Regions from separate parts of the Streptomyces odontotermitis genome, predicted to be linked through region 2. Evidence: riboswitches for the same ligand, from Rfam matches in the RefSeq annotation. Region 2 holds a riboswitch; each other region holds the start of a gene.
The links. Region 2 has a riboswitch for cyclic di-AMP ahead of ACQB60_RS13075 (transglycosylase family protein). Riboswitches for the same ligand answer to the same signal wherever they lie in the genome.

Region 1 (5,338 bases), on a different contig from region 2:
TCGGCGGCCATCTGCGCGGTCGCCTCCCCCATCCCGAAGCCGATCTCCAGGACGACGGGCAGCCCCCGCCCGCCGAACAGCTCGTCCAGGTCGAGGACGCGCTTGCCGTCGATGTCGAGCCCCCACACCGACCAGTACTTCCGCAGCGCCTCACCCTGGCTGGTGGTGACCCGGCTGCGGCGCGGCTGGAAGCTGCGGATGCGGCGCTCGAAGTGCGAGCCCGCGGGGTCCGGGGACGGGCCGTCGGGGAAGCGCGGCTCGCCGCCCCGCGGGCGGGGGGACTCGGCGGGGGGCTGGGGAGAAGGCTGGGAATCAGACACAGTGCGGGCAATTTTACGGGGCCTCGCGGCCCCGCGGGCCACGCCCCGTTCACGGGGCCCCGCGCCCCCTCGGACCACGTCCGGGCCGATGGCCTGCGACGCCACCGCACCCGCCCCGGCGGTCCGCGCCCCGGCCGAGGGCCCGAGGCACCGTCGCGCCCCGCCCCCCACCCTCGTTAGGGTCGACGCCGTGGCCACCGATTCTCCGTACGAGGCGTACGGCGCGCAGCACGCGTACGACGCGTACGGGACGCACCCCGCGGAGACACATCCCGCGCCCCCGGCTCCGTCCCCCGACGGCACCGGGCACCCCGGCCTGCGCACGCCCCGCCCGCACTGGTGGCAGCGGCGGGCCGTCCGGGCCGGCGCCCTGGTGACGCTGCTCGCCCTGTCCGGCCTGGTGATCCTCGCGCTGGTGCGGCAACAGACCGGCACCGAGGGCTTCCTGGTGGGGCTCGGCCTCGCGACGCTGCCGGTGCCGCTGCTCGTCGCGGCGTTCCGCTGGCTGGACCGGGTGGAGCCGGGGCCCTGGCAGAACCTGCTGTTCTCGTTCTCCTGGGGCGCCTGCGCGGCGGCGCTCATAGCCATCGTCGCGAACAGCTTCGCGACCCGCTGGATAGCCACCGCGACCGCGGACCCCACCAGCGCCGACACCCTCGGCGCCACGGTCATAGCGCCCATCGTCGAGGAGAGCGCCAAGGCCGCCGCGGTCCTGTTGATCTTCCTGTTCCGCAGACGCGACTTCACCGGCATCGTCGACGGCGTGGTCATCGCCGGGGTCACCGCCACCGGCTTCGCGTTCACCGAGAACATCCTCTACCTCGGCAACGCCTTCGGCACCGACCAGCTCAGCGGCGCCGACGGCGGCCTCGCCACCTCCGTCACGGCGGCGACGTTCTTCGTGCGCGTCGTCATGTCGCCCTTCGCGCACCCCCTGTTCACCGTTCTGTCCGGCATCGGCTTCGGCGTCGCCGCGCTCTGCGCGGAGCGCCACCACGTGCGCCGCGCGCTGATCCCGGTCGGCGGCCTGCTCCTGGCCATGGGCATGCACGCGCTGTGGAACGGCTCGGCGACCTACGGCGACTACGGCTTCATCACCGTCTACGGCCTCTTCATGGTGCCCGCGTTCGGGCTGCTCACCTGGCTGATCATCTGGACCCGCCAGCGCGAGCTGCGCACGGTCCGGGCCGAGCTGCCCGCCTACGTCGTCACGGGCTGGCTCACCCCGCCGGAGCCGTACGCGCTCGGCTCGATGCGGGCCCGCGCCATCGCCCGCGACTACGCGGCCCACACCTTCGGCAAGCAGGCGGCCCGCACGGTCGCGCAGTACGAGGCGCACGCGACGTCCCTCGCGTTCCTGCGCCACCGGGGCCGCCGCGGCCGGGCGGGCGCCGACTTCGTCGTACGGGAGCGGGAGTTGCTGCACGCGCTCTGGGAGCGCCGCGAGGTGGCCCGCCCCGCCCTCGCGTACGCGGCACAGGCCACGGCGCCGGTCCGGGTGCCGCCGCCGCACGGGCTGCCGGTGCAGGGCGCGCCGTACGGGATGCCGGTGCACGGCGCACCGTACGGGTTCCCCGCGCAGGGCGGCCCCCCGTACGGATACCCGTACGGGCAGCCGACGGCGCCCCACCCCTCGTACAACGACCCGGCCCACAACCCCTACCGGGGCGGCTGAAGGGCCTCGCTCAGGCGCTTGCCTCCGTGAGCCGCGCGACCTCAGCCTCCGTCAGCTCCAGGTCCGCCACCGCGAGCAGCGCGGGCAGCTGCTCCACCGTGCGCGCCGAGGCGATGGGCGCCGCCACGGTGGGCCGGGCGGCGAGCCAGGCGAGGGCGACCGTCGCGACCTCGGCGCCGCGGTCCAGGGCGATCTCGTCGAGGGCGGCGAGCACCTTCGTGCCGCGCTCGGTACCGACGTGCTTGCCCGCGCCCGCGGCCCGCTGGCTCTCCACCGTCGTGCCGGGGCGGTACTTGCCGGTGAGGAAGCCGGAGGCGAGCGCCCAGTAGGGGACGGCGGCCAGGCCGGCGCGGGACGCGACCTCCTGGAGCGGGCCCTCGTAGGTGTCGCGGGAGACGAGGTTGTAGTGCGGCTGCAGCGCCACGTACCGGGCGAGGCCCTCGCGGTCGGAGAAGTCCAGGAACTCCTGGAGCCGCTCGGGGGAGATGTTCGACGCGGCGATCTCGCGGACCTTGCCCGCCGTCACCAGCTCGTCGAGCGTGCCGATGATCTCCTCGACCGGGACGTCCGGGTCGTCGTAGTGCGTGTAGTACAGGTCGATGTAGTCGGTGCCCAGGCGGCGCAGGGAGGCGTCGGCGGCGGCCTTGATGGTGTCGGCGCGCAGGCCCAGGTACTCGGGGTGGCGGGAGACCTTGGTGGCGATCACGACGTCGTCGCGCCTGCCGCGCGCCCGCAGCCAGTTGCCGATGACGGTCTCGGACTCGCCGCCCTTGTTGCCCTCCACCCACGCCGAGTAGGCGTCGGCGGTGTCGATGAAGTTGCCGCCCGCGGCGGTGTAGGCGTCGAGCACCGCGAAGGACTGCGCCTCATCGGCAGTCCAGCCGAAGACGTTGCCGCCGAGGGAGAGAGGGAAGACCTCGAGGCCGGAAGAGCCGAGCGTGCGAAGAGAAGTCATGCTCCGTCAACGCCCTTACGGATCAGGGAATTCCATGCTCCGTACACTCTTCTCGGCCGTTCGCGGGCGTGCCGGACCGGCAGCCCTGACGTCGGGGGGTTGCCGCCAGGACCGCCGGGGATCAGGAGTGAGTACCGCTCACGGATGACCGCTCGCTGCCCACCGCACACCGCTCACCGCATGCCGCTCACCGCATGCCGCATGCCGCCGCGGTGTCAGGGAGTGAGGCCCTTGTCACGGAGCCAGGCGGCGGGGTCGACACCGGTGGACTGGCCGCCCGGGTGGACCTCCAGGTGCAGGTGCGGCCCGGTCACGTTGCCGGTGGCGCCGACGCGGCCGATGACGTCACCGGTGCGGACCTTCTGCCCGGCGCTGACGTTGAGCGAGGACTGGTGGCAGAACCACAGCTCGGTGCCGTCGTCCAGCTCCAGGACCGTGCGGTAGCCGTACGCCCCGGCCCAGCCCGCTTCCTTGATGGTGCCGGAGTGGATGGCCTTGATCGGGGTGCCCGTGGGGGCGGCGAAGTCGAGGCCCGTGTGGTAGCCGGAGGACCACATGGAGCCGGGCTGCCCGAAGGTGCCGGTGACGGTGTACGAGGCGACGGGGAGCGTGTAGCTCTTCGCGAGCTTGGCGAGGCGCTCGGCCTCCGCCTTGCGCTTGGCCTCCTCGGCCTTGCGCCTGGCCTCTTCGGCCGCCTTCTTCTTCGCGGCGGCGACCTTCGCCTCGGCGGCGTCCTGTGTGGCCTTGGCCTCTTCGTTGGCCTTCTTCACGGCGGCCGCCTCGGCCGCCGCCTGGGCCTTGTCGTCGACCTGGTCCTGCTGGTTCTCGGCCTGCTGCATGATGCGGGCGCGCAGTGCCTCGCCCGCGTCGGTGGTGCCCTGCTCGGCGTCCTGAGTGGTGACACCGGCGCCGGTGAGCGGGGCGGCCGCGGGGCCGGAGGGCTCGGACGAGTCCGAGTCGGATATCAAAGAGCCCACGCCGGGAAGGGACTTGGCCTCCGGCAGCGAGTCCTTGACCGCGTCCACGCCCGGTATGTCGGGCATCGATATCGCGACCGGCGACTTGCCGTCCTGCGCGGTGGCGATGCCGCCCGCGCCGACAGCGGCTATGACGCCGACGCCGAGGACCGTGGAGCTGCGGGCGAACCCGCCGCCCTTCTTGTGCACACGGTGCCTGCCGCGGACGGGGCGGACGGAGTCCTCGGTCGGATTCCACTCCTCCCAGGATTCCTCGTCGTACCCGCCGAAGTCGTCGTCATTCGGCACGTACACGGCTTGGGGGGCAGGCCGGTTGGACGCCACTGGGGCGCACTCCTTTCCTTCCTTCTCGCCTACCGGGTTAGCTGACGGGTTCGGAGCAGGAAGGTCTCCTACGAACATCTGGCACGGAGGCACAGATGCCCGATTCACCCCAAGTTGGTGGTTCCCCGGCTCCCTTGCGGGATTAGGCGTGTGCGCACGGAGCCGACTCGTGTGCCGGCTGGGACGACCGCGCTGCGTTATCGAACGTTAATAGACACCCGTGCGTGATTCCAAGCTGTTCCCACTGATCATTAACGCCTTTGGCCCGTACTTATTGGGACACCGGGGTCCGGACCAGGGCGAGTTGACCGCAGGATTTTGCCCACCGGACCTTCACATTCCACTGACGTTCTGTCAGTTGTTGAGCGGAGGGGCGCCGTTCAGTCACGGGGGGTGACAGAGCCCCCTCCGTCAGCAGCGGCGGGGCCCTCCTCGGCCGTGGCGGAGCCGTCCTCGGCCGGGGCGGAGCCCTCCTCGGCCGTCGGCCTGCGCACCGCGAGCAGCGCCATGTCGTCCGTCGCCCCGCCCCCCGTGTGCTCCCGCACCTCCTCGGCGAGCGTCGCGAGGAGCGTGTGCGGGCCCTCGGGGCCGGCGAAGATCCGGCCGCCGAGCCGGGCCGCCGGGTCGTAGAACTCCCCGTTCGCGTCCCGCGCCTCCGACAGGCCGTCCGTGTAGAGCAGCAGCGTCGAGTCGGGCGCGAACTCCGTCTCGTCCGCCCGGTCCGGCCAGCTCCCCAACTCGCCCATGCCGAGCGGCAGCGCGGGCTCCGACGGCGAGAGCACACACATCCGCCCGTCCCCCCGGAGCACCAGCGGCTCCGGGTGCCCCCGGTTGATGACCCGTACGACGTCCCGGCCGCGCGGGATCTCCGCGAGCACGGCGGTGGTGAACCCCTCGAAGGCGTCGAGCCCGTCGCGCCGCGTGCCCTCCCGGGCGAGGGCCCGCTCCAGGCGCTGCGCCACCGCCTCCAGGGTGCTCTCCTGCTCGGCGGCCTCCCGGAAGGCCCCGATGACGACGGCGACGGCGGCCACCGCGCCCATCCCCTTGCCGCGCACGTCCCCCACGATGAGCCGCACGCCCTGCGGGG
Region 2 (5,338 bases):
GGGCGTAAGCCCATCTTCTCTACTCGCTAGTAGCGAACACGGGGCCGACATGGGGATCGGCATGGGTTCGGCATGGAGATCGGCATGGGGGCCGGGCAGGGGTCCGGACACGCCCCCGCCCCGGTGCGTACGGGGGATACGCGCACCGGGGCGGGGAGCCCGTGGGGACGGGGTGTGCCCTGCGGCAGGTCAGGGCGGGGTGGGGCAGTCAGCCTCAGCTGAGGTGCAGCTGCTGGCCCGGGTAGATGAAGTCGGCGTCGTCGATGATGTCGCCGTTGAGCTTGTAGACCTTCTGCCAGCCGCCCTTGACGTGGTGCGACTCGGCGATCTTGGAGAGCGTGTCGCCCTTCTTGACCTTGTACTCGCCGTCGCCCTTCTTGACCGTCTTGCCGGTCGGGGTCTCGACGGTCTTCTTCGAGTCGGACTTCGGGGCGGTCTGCTGCGGCTGGGCCTGCGACTTCTGCTGCTGCGGGGCCTGCTCGGTGCGCTCGGCCTGCGGCTTCGGCTGCGGCTTCGGGGCCTGCTGCTGCGGCTGCTGCTGCTCGGCGGAGCCGCCACCGCTGTACGAGGCGTTGGAGAGGCCGACGCCACAGCTCGGCCAGGCACCCTTGCCCTGACCCGCGAGGACCTTCTCGCCGATCTCTATCTGCTGGGCCTTGGACGCCTTGTCGGCGGTGGGCGCGTACTTGGTGCCACCGTAGGCGGCCCAGGTCGACGGCGAGAACTGCAGGCCGCCCTGGTAGCCGTTGCCGGTGTTGATGGACCAGTTGCCGCCGGACTCGCACTGGGCGACGGCGTCCCACTCGGCGCCGGTGGCGGCGGAGGCGGAGCCGGCCGCCATCAGCGGGGCGGCGGCGGCGACGCCGGTGACGCCGGCGAGCGTGACGACGCGGGTGGCCTTGGACGGACGACGGTGCTTGCCCTTGCTGGAACGCAGCATGAGTTAGATCCCCTCACCGACGCCTGCGAGGTGAGCTGTCGGGTTCGGGCCAGTGAGTGCCCGGCCGCGCTTCCTTGAGCGCGACTTAACCCCTAGCCGTTCCCAACCCCGTCCGGCGGCTCCTGTGTTGAGCCGCCGTCCGGGTGGGCCCGGCGCAAACCTTGGGTCCCCCGCTCCTGCCTACGGCGCTTGACGCGACGACTGTTCCCGTCCGGCGGTTGGCAGGATTCGGCGTACCGACCGGCGGGGCCCGCAGTGGCGAGCGGTGATGACCGTAGGCACGCGATCCCCGGAATTTCAAAGACGATCAGGGCTTCTGAGACCCATCTCTCACTCGCGCCAAACCGGACATTTACGAATAAGGAGGCCGGGTGCCTACCGTCAACTTCCCTTACTTTTCGCCCAGATCGAGGCGCTGACCGGGAAGGATGAGGTCCGGGTCGGCTCCGACGGCCTTCTTGTTGCCGTCGTAGAGAGCGGGCCATCCGCCGTGCACGTCAAGGTCGTCGGCGATCGCCGAGAGGCTGTCCCCGGGGCGGACCGTGTAGGTGCCGTCGGCCGCGTCCTTGTCACGCGACTGCCCGCGGGAGGCGTGGCGCCCCGAGCGGTCCTTGGCGCCGTCGTGGGCCCCCTCGTCGGCGTGGCCGCCGCGGTGGCGGCCACCACTGGAGGGTGCGGAGTCGGACGGGTCGGGCGCGGGAGTGGCCTGGTCGCCGCCGGGGGAAGTGGGCCCGTCCTGGCCGGACTTGTCCGGGTCCTCGCTGCCGCTGCCGCTGCCGGAGGGCTTGGACGGGGACGGCTCGGCACCGTCGTCCGAGGGCTCGGAGGCACCGTCGGACGGCTCGGCGGAGCCCTCGGAGGGCTTCGAGGCGTCGTCGGACGGCTTGGACGTCTCGTCCGTGTTGCCCGGCTCGTCGTGATTCTTGTCTCGGGAGGGACCGCCGGTTCCGGGCGTGTCGCCACCGTCGCTGCCGCTGTCGCTACCGCTGCCGCCGTCGCCGGGGGCCTCCGAAGAGGGGTCGGACGGGGCGTCAGACGGGCCGGAGGAGTCGGTGGGCTCCGGAGTGGGAGCGCCCGGGTCGACGTCCGGGGCGGTGCCGTCCTGGGTGAGTCCGGCCACCGCGGAGCAGCTCGGCCAGGCGTCGGGGCCCTGGTCCTCCAGCACCTTCTCGCCGACGGCGATCTGCTGGGAGCGGCTGGCCTGGTCGGCGCTCGGCGCGTAGTCGAGACCGCCGTAGTTCTCCCAGACCTCCTGCGAGAACTGCAGCCCGCCGTAATAGCCGTTGCCCTCGTTGGCGCTCCAGGAGGCACCGCTCTCGCACTCCGCGAGCCGGTCCCAGGTCGCGGCGTCCGCGGCGCTCGCGCTGGTGGCGCCGAGCAGCGGGATGGCGATGGCAGATCCGGCGACCCCCGCCGCGACGACGAGAGCAGGGGCCTGACGGGGGCGACGGTGACGACCGTTCCCGGAGAGCATGCGCGTGCCTTTCCGTGGCTGCCGTGACGCGGGACGCCACGGTCGCGGGTGGTGCCGCGATGACTGGTGAACGTAGCGGGACTCGAACGCTTGTCACAAGTCGATGCAGCGGAGATCACGTGAAAGTCACAGCCCTGACGGAACGTCAGCTTCCGTCGCTTCCGGCCGAGTTCTCCGGGGGCGTGAACTTCACCGGCAGCGTGCGCAGTCCGCGCATGATGAGCCCGCCGCGCCAGCGCAAATCGGCAGGTTCCGCCGCGAGCCGCAGGTCGGGCAGGCGCGTGAGCAGGGTGGCGAGCGCCCGCTGTCCCTCCAGCCGGGCGAGGGGCGCGCCGAGGCAGTAGTGGATGCCGTGCCCGTACCCGAGGTGCTGGTTGTCGGTGCGCGCGAGGTCGAGGGTGTCGGGCCCTTCGAAGCGCTCCGGGTCCCGGTCGGCGGCGGCGAGCACGACGAGGACGGGGTCGCCGACGGCGATGCCCTGGCCGCCGATGGTCACGGGCTCGGTGGCGAACCGCCAGGTGGCGAGCTCCACCGGGCCGTCGTAGCGCAGGAGTTCCTCGATGCCGGTCTCGAGCAGCGCGGTGTCGCCCCGGTCGAGGGAGGACTGCAGGAGGGCGCGCTGCTCGGGGTGGGTGAGCAGGGCATACGTGCCGTTGCCGATGAGATTCACGGTCGTCTCGAACCCGGCGAACAGGAGGATGAAGGCCATCGCGGCGGCCTCGTTCTCGGTGAGGTGCTCGCCGTGGTCGGAGGCCCGGATGAGACCGGAGATCAGGTCCTCGCCGGGTGTCGGCTCGGCGGGGAGCGTGGCGCGTTTGCGGTGGATGAGTTCGGCGAGATAGCCCCGCATCTTCTTGACCGACCGCGCGACCCCGCCCCGCGGCCCGCCCCCGTGCCGGATCATCATTCCCGCCCAGTCCCGGAAGTCGTCCTGGTCCTCGCGCGGGACGCCGAGCAGGTCGCAGATGGCGTAGATGGGGAGCGGGAACGCGAAGTCGTGGATGAGGTCGGCCTCGCCCTCGGCCGCGAACCGGTCGATGAGCTGGTCGGTCAACTCCTGCACGCGCGGAGCGAATTCGGCCACGCGGCGCGGGGTGAACGCCTTCGAGACGAGGCGGCGCAGCCGGGTGTGGTCCGGCGGGTCGATGTTGAGCAGGTGCGTCATCAGCTCGGCCTTGCGCTCCCCCGGGATGCCGGTCTTGCCCTTGGCGTGCGAGGGCTCGGCGTGGTGGTCCGGGTTCTTGGAGAGCCGCTGGTCGGCGAGGGCCTGCTTCGCGTCCGCGTACCGGGTGACCAGCCATGCCTCGACGCCGCTGGGGAGGGTCGCCTTGTGTACGGGGGCGTGGGTGCGGAGCCAGGCGTAGGCGGGGTAGGGGTTGGTGGCGAATTCCCAGGTGAAGAGTTCCGGGGTGCCGGGGGACTCCGGGTTCTCGGGCGTCGCGGGTGTTCGGGGCGTCGGGGTAGAGCTGTCGGTCACTCCTCGACCGTATCCGGAGCAGGGGGCGGCTCGAACGCGCCGATGTCCTTGCCTGCCTGGTAGTGGCCGCGGGTGGCGGCTCGCTGGAGCCACTCCTTGCGGATCGCGGGGTTCTTCATGAGGCAGCCCATCCGATAGGCGGCTTCGGGATCGCCGCCTGCGTCTCCCTTCTTGTAGAGGGCGCGCGCGGCCTTGATGTCTCCCTGCCCCGCCTTGAGGACGCCGAGGGCGGTGGCGGCAGGGGCATGACCGGCGTCGGCGGCCCGGGTGAGGAGCTGTTCGACCTCGGGGTCGAGGCCGCGTGTGGCGGCGAGGAGCAGGCCGAGGCTGTGGGCAGCGAGGGTGCCCCCCGCCTCGGCCGCGTGGCGGTACCAGGCTTCGGCCTCGTCGGGGCGGCCGTGGTCGCGGAGGAAGTCGGCGATGCGCAGGGCGGCGACTCCGCCGCCGCCGCTGCGCCATGCCGTGAGGTAGTGCCGCAGAGCCTCGGCTTCGCGGCCCGGGGTACCGGCGATGAGGTCACCGAGGGCCACCGCGTTGCCACGTCGCTCCGCGGCGGTCGGCGTGAGGATCTCCTCGGCGCGGGTGCGGTAGTGGCGGGCGAGCCTGGCGGCCGCCCACGCGCTGCCGTTCGCGGTGGAGCGCTCCAAGTAGGTGAGGGCCTCGTCCGCCTTCCCCTGCTTCTGGAGCACCGCGGCGAAGTCGTCCATCGCGTCCGCGTGCCCCCGGTCGGCGGCCGCACGCAGCCACGATTCGTTCTCGTCCCCGTCAAGGAGCACGTGGGTCAGGTCGTACGCGGCATCCCTGTCCCCGGCCCGCGCGCGAGCGCGCAGCACCGCAATCAGCCCGTCGAGCACCGCACGCTCCTCCGGGGAGCCGCTGGCGGTCTCGTTGTACACGTCCCACCGCAGCTCGTCCGCGACCGGCTCCCCCGCCCTCAACTCCCCCGCCACCAGCGCCTCATGAGCCCGCCACGTCGCCGGCTTCTCCCCCGGCACCAGAAACCCGGCGTACCCGCACCGCTCCTTCCCCGCCCACTCCGTCTCGCCCGGCGCCCCGAGGCCCACGAGCAGTTCCAGCGGCACCGCCCCCGCGTACCCACAGCGCGCCACGTCCAGGGCTGCCCGTACGACCGCGATGCCCGCGACGCCCGCCGGGGCGGCCTCCCGGGCGCTGAGGCGCTGCCACTCCTCGTGCAGGAGGTGGCCGAGGGCCAGGTGGGCCGGTGGGTTGCCGCTCTCGGACCAGAGGTATGCCTCGTACGACCGTGGGTCCTCGATGTGCTCGGCCAGCCGCGCGAACTCCGCCTCGGTCCACCGCCCCGGCAGTTCGACGGTCCGCGCATGCGCGATGGCCCGGTCGCCGGGGCTCGACCCGGTCCTGCGCTCGTAATAGGTGTCGGGGTCCATCGTGGCGAGGACGCGCACGCCGAGCACCTTGAATCGCTCCA
Region 3 (5,338 bases), on a different contig from region 2:
TCATCGCGGTGCTCTGGACCTGAGCCTGCACGCGGTGCTCCGGACCTGAGCCCGCGGAGAAAAAGGGCACCCACGCGTGTGGGTGCCCTTTTCGTGTTCCAGGAGAGGGTTACGCGGGCCGCACCACGCTGTGGATCGGCATGTAGTAGATCGACTCGACGCGGACGTTCGCGCCCGGCTTCGGGGCGTGGATCATCTTGCCGTTGCCGATGTAGATCCCGACGTGGCTGATGTCGTCGTAGAAGAAGACGAGATCGCCCGGCTTGGCGTCGGCGGTCTTCACCGTCGTGCCGACCTTCACCTGGTCCCAGGTGGTGCGCGGCAGGGAGATCCCGGCGGACTTCCACGCGGCCTGCGTGAGCCCGGAGCAGTCGAAGGAGTCGGGTCCGGTGGCGCCCCACACGTAGGGCTTGCCCATCTGTGCCTCGGCGAAGTCGATCACCTTGGCGGCCTTGGTGGCGTAGCTGCCGTCCGTGCTGCCCGAACCGGAGCCGGAGCCGGAACCCGAGCCGGACCCGGACCCCGAACCGGAGTCGGAGCCGCCGTTCTGCTCCTTCTCCTGCTCCTTCTGCTTCGCGGCCTCCTCGGCCTTGCGCTTGCGCGCCTCCTCGGCCTGCTGCTTGCGGGCCAGCTCGGCGGCCTTGCGCTTGGCGGCCTCTTCCTTCTTCTTCTCGATCGCCGCGAGCCGCGCCTTCTCCTCGGCGGTCAGCTTCGACAGGAGCTCACGGGCCTCGCGGAGCTTGCCCTGGACGTCCTGCTTGCTCGTCCTCAGGTCGTCCCGCGACCGGCTCAGGCTCTTGAGGCTCTGCGCCGCCTTCGTGCGCTGCTTCGTCGCGGACGCCTGCTGCGACTGGAAGGTGTCGACGGCTCTCTTCTGGCGCGCGGTGAGGCGGTCCGAGAGGTGGTTCTGGTCGAAGTAGCCCTGCGGGTCGCTGGCCAGCATCGCCGTGGCGGTCTCGGAGACGGCCCCGGTCCGGTACTGGGCGGCCGCGAACGAACCGAGCTCCTGGCGGGCGTCGTTGAGCTTGTCGGTGCGCTTGGCCACGTCGTCCAGGAGGCGGTCGACCTTCTTGCGCTGCTTCTCGGTCTTCTCCTTGGCCGAGTTGTACTTCTGTGTGGCCACGCCCGCCTGGTGGTACAGGGCGTCGACCTTCTTCTGGACCTCTTCGAGGCTCGGCTTCTGCGGGGCGGAGGGCGCTGCGTTCGCGCTCTGCGACAGGAGGGCCACGGAGGTGAGGGCCGCCGTCGTGATGCCGATGGCGGGGGCTGTACGTATTCCGGCAATGCGGGTCCGCGGCTTGCGGTGCGACGCCAAGGGAGGCGACTCCTTCCGTAGACCGCCTACCGGGTTAGCTGTCGGGTTCGGGCGGGTGGTTCGGAAGGCTGCCCTACAGTCCCGTACTTCGTACGGGACCGATTCACCCCAAGGTCTTGGTGGGTCCCCGGCTCCGAGGGGGTCGGACTCGGCGGAGGCCGCGCGTTCCCGGCGGGGTTCGCCGGTGGGATCACGTGCGGCCCGCGGAGCACGCTAGCCAACTCGTGTGCTCCGTGTGAAGGTTGATGTTCGATATGCCCGATACATTTTCGTGACTTTACGAAGGCCAAGACGCGCCCTTGACGGCCGGTGGCGCAGCGTGACCGGTCGCGTGCACCGGGTGGCGCGAGGGGTGCCGCGGGGCGGGTGGCCGGAACCCGGGGCGGGTTGTCAGTGGGTCCGCCTAGACTCGGGAGGCGATGAGCAGCCTCTTTGATGACAGCTTCCTGGCGGACCTCAAGCCCTCGCAGGCCCATGAGGAAGAGCCCCCGCCGCCGCCCGAGGACAGCGCTCCGGAGCCCATTCCGGACGACCTGTTCGGCGGGAAGTTCGACGCGCCCCCGCCGCCCCGGGACGCGCACTACCGCGACGGCGCCCCCCGCCCGGTCCTCGACCCGGCGGCGCTCCTCGACGGGCTGAACGAGAACCAGCGCGCGGCCGTCGTCCACGCCGGCTCCCCCCTGCTCATCGTCGCGGGCGCCGGTTCGGGCAAGACCCGCGTCCTGACCCACCGCATCGCCCACCTCCTCGCGGAGCGCGGCGTGCACCCGGGCCAGATCCTCGCGATCACGTTCACGAACAAGGCCGCGGGCGAGATGAAGGAGCGCGTCGAGCAGCTCGTCGGGCCGCGGGCGAACGCGATGTGGGTGTCGACGTTCCACAGCGCCTGCGTCCGCATCCTGCGCCGCGAGTACAAGAAGCTGGGCTTCACGTCCTCCTTCTCGATCTATGACGCGGCGGACTCCAAGCGCCTGATGGCCCTGGTCTGCCGCGACCTGGACCTGGACCCGAAGAAGTTCCCGCCCAAGTCCTTCAGCGCCAAGATCTCGAACTTGAAGAACGAGCTGATCGACGAGGAGGACTTCGCCGCCCAGGCCGCCGACGGCTTCGAGAAGACCCTCGCCGAGGCGTACGCGATGTACCAGTCGCGCCTGCGCGAGGCCAACGCCCTCGACTTCGACGACCTGATCATGACGACGGTCAACCTGCTGCGCGCCTTCCCGGACGTGGCCGAGCACTACCGCCGCCGCTTCCGCCACGTGATGGTCGACGAGTACCAGGACACGAACCACGCGCAGTACGCGCTGGTGCGCGAGCTGGTGGGCCCCTCCGGAGAGGGCAGTGATCCCGGCGAACAGGGCGAGCTGTGCGTCGTGGGTGACGCCGACCAGTCCATCTACGCCTTCCGCGGCGCCACCATCCGCAACATCCTCCAGTTCGAGGAGGACTACCCGGACGCGACGACGATCCTCCTGGAGCAGAACTACCGCTCCACGCAGACGATCCTGAGCGCCGCCAACGCGGTCATCGAGCGCAACGAGAGCCGCCGCCCCAAGAATCTCTGGACCAACGCGGGCGCGGGCGCGCGCATCACCGGCTACGTCGCGGACACCGAGCACGACGAGGCGCAGTTCGTCGCCGACGAGATCGACCGCCTCACGGACGCGGGCGACGCCAAGGCGGGCGACGTCGCGATCTTCTACCGGACGAACGCGCAGTCCCGTGTCTTCGAAGAGATCTTCATCCGCGTCGGCCTGCCCTACAAGGTCGTCGGCGGCGTCCGCTTCTACGAGCGCAAGGAAGTCCGGGACGTCCTCGCCTACTTGAGGGTCCTCGCCAACCCCGAGGACGCGGTGCCGCTGCGCCGCATCCTGAACGTGCCGAAGCGAGGCATCGGCGACCGCGCCGAAGCGATGATCGACGCGCTCGCGCAGCGCGAGAAGATCTCCTTCCCGCAGGCCCTCGCGCGCGTGGACGAGGCGTACGGGATGGCGGCCCGCTCCGCCAACGCCGTCAAGCGCTTCAACACCCTCATGGAGGAGCTCCGCACGGTCGTCGAGTCCGGCGCGGGCCCGGCCGTCGTCCTGGAGGCCGTGCTCGAGCGGACCGGTTACCTGGCCGAGTTGCAGTCCTCCACCGACCCGCAGGACGAGACCCGCATCGAGAACCTCCAGGAACTCGCCGCCGTGGCCCTGGAGTTCGAGCAGGACAACGGCGCGACCGAGGAGGGGACGGACACCGACACCGACACGGCCGCCGACGCCGCCGCCGATGCCGACGAAGGCGCCGCCCCCGCCGGTTCGCTCTCCGACTTCCTGGAGCGCGTCGCCCTCGTCGCCGACTCGGACCAGATCCCCGACGAGGAGGACGACGGCTCCGGCGTCATCACGCTCATGACGCTCCACACCGCCAAGGGCCTCGAGTTCCCGGTGGTGTTCCTCACCGGCATGGAGGACGGCGTCTTCCCGCACATGCGCACGTTCGGCAAGACCAAGGAGATCGAGGAGGAGCGGCGCCTCGCGTACGTGGGCATCACGCGCGCGCGGGAGCGGCTCTACCTCACCCGCTCCGCGATGCGCAGCGCCTGGGGCCAGCCCTCGTACAATCCGGCGTCGCGCTTCCTGGAGGAGATCCCCGAGGTCCACGTGGACTGGAAGCGCACGGGCTCGATGGGCGCCCCGGCCTCCTCGGGACCGGCGGCCGGTGTCGCCGCCTCGCTGTCCTCGTCCCGCTCGCGCGCGGGCGGCCCGCAGGGCTTCGCGACGCGCAGGGCCAACGAGAAGCCGGTGGTCTCGCTCGCGGTCGGGGACCGGGTCACCCATGACCAGTTCGGTCTCGGCACGGTCGTCGGAGTGAAGGGCACGGGCGCGAACGCGGAGGCGACGGTGGACTTCGGCGAGCCCAAGCCGAAGCGCCTGCTGCTGCGGTACGCGCCGGTGGAGAAGCTGTAACCCGGAGACGAACGCGCCCGGAGACGAACGCGCCCGGGGGCGGCCGGAGTTACGTCGGGTCGAGGTCGTGGCTGCGTAGCCACGGCAGCGGGTCGATGGCCGAGCCGCCGCCGGGGCGCACCTCGAAGTGCAGGTGCGGGCCGGTGGAGTTGCCCGAGTTGCCGGAGAAGGCGATGACGTCGCCCGCCTTGACCTCGCCGCTCATGATCTTGTGCGTGGAGAGGTGGCAGTACCAGGTCTCCGTGCCGTCCTTGGCGGTCACGACCGCCATGTTGCCGTAGGCGCTGTTCCACTTCGTCGACACGACGCCGTCGGTGGCGGCCATCACGGGCGTGCCGTACGAGACGGGGAAGTCGATGCCGGAGTGCACGGACATCCAGTTGACGCCCGCCTGGCCGTAGTACGCGCTGAGGCCGTGCTGCTTGACGGGCAGCGCGAACTTGGGCCGCAGCCGCTCCTTGCGCGCGGCCTCCGCGGCGGCCTTCTTCTCCGCGGCGTCCTTCTTCGCCTTGAGGTCGATGCGCTTCTGGGTGCGGCTCGCGCGGTCCGCGAAGTCACCCGCGTCGGCGGAGAGGTTCTCCAGCTGGGTGTCGAGCTTGCTGTTGGCGGCGGCGGGCTTCACGGACGTGGGGTCCGGGGCGGAGGCCGTCGTGTCCTTGCCGTCGTCACCGCCGCCGAGGTTGCTCACGGACGCGGCGGCGATGCCCGCGACCCCCATCACGCACACCGAGGGCACCGCGACGGTGAGCAGGGCGGAACGCTTCGCCGGGGAGCGGCGGCGGGTGCTGCGGGAGCGCGCGGCGGGGCGGGTACGGCCGGGGAGGTCGGCGGGGCCATCAGGACCGTCGGGACCGTCGGGCTGGTACGCCTCGTCGGGGGTGAACTCGTGCTCCGCCGCGGGCGGTTGGTCGTACGAGGCGGGGGGCCCGTAGGGGTCTTCGTGCGGCACGTCGTGGGCCGACTCATGGTGCGCCGCCCCGTGCGGGGCGGCTTCGTGGTGGCCGTCCGAGTTCCACGCGGTCGCGTCGTAGGCGCCCGTGTCGAAGGTGCCCGCCGCGAAGGTCTGCGTCTC

Region 1: another riboswitch for cyclic di-AMP. It lies ahead of ACQB60_RS42565 (M23 family metallopeptidase); the one in region 2 lies ahead of ACQB60_RS13075 (transglycosylase family protein).
Region 3: another riboswitch for cyclic di-AMP. It lies ahead of ACQB60_RS35590 (C40 family peptidase); the one in region 2 lies ahead of ACQB60_RS13075 (transglycosylase family protein).

What each region holds. Positions count from the first base shown of each region.
Region 1 is NZ_JBNJLS010000029.1:78,681-84,018, reverse strand. Features, by position in the region: gene trmB (tRNA (guanosine(46)-N7)-methyltransferase TrmB) at 1-320, opposite strand, end outside; gene ACQB60_RS42575 (PrsW family intramembrane metalloprotease) at 637-1,995, shown strand; gene ACQB60_RS42570 (aldo/keto reductase) at 2,006-2,950, opposite strand; gene ACQB60_RS42565 (M23 family metallopeptidase) at 3,166-4,251, opposite strand; cyclic di-AMP (ydaO/yuaA leader) riboswitch at 4,263-4,410, opposite strand; gene ACQB60_RS42560 (PP2C family protein-serine/threonine phosphatase) at 4,632-5,338, opposite strand, start outside.
Region 2 is NZ_JBNJLS010000003.1:517,416-522,753, reverse strand. Features, by position in the region: gene ACQB60_RS13075 (transglycosylase family protein) at 215-940, opposite strand; cyclic di-AMP (ydaO/yuaA leader) riboswitch at 946-1,138, opposite strand; gene ACQB60_RS13070 (transglycosylase family protein) at 1,332-2,414, opposite strand; gene ACQB60_RS13065 (cytochrome P450 family protein) at 2,560-3,891, opposite strand; gene ACQB60_RS13060 (tetratricopeptide repeat protein) at 3,888-5,338, opposite strand, start outside.
Region 3 is NZ_JBNJLS010000019.1:58,384-63,721, forward strand. Features, by position in the region: gene ACQB60_RS35585 (hypothetical protein) at 1-23, shown strand, start outside; gene ACQB60_RS35590 (C40 family peptidase) at 110-1,315, opposite strand; cyclic di-AMP (ydaO/yuaA leader) riboswitch at 1,324-1,479, opposite strand; gene pcrA (DNA helicase PcrA) at 1,735-4,266, shown strand; gene ACQB60_RS35600 (M23 family metallopeptidase) at 4,316-5,338, opposite strand, start outside.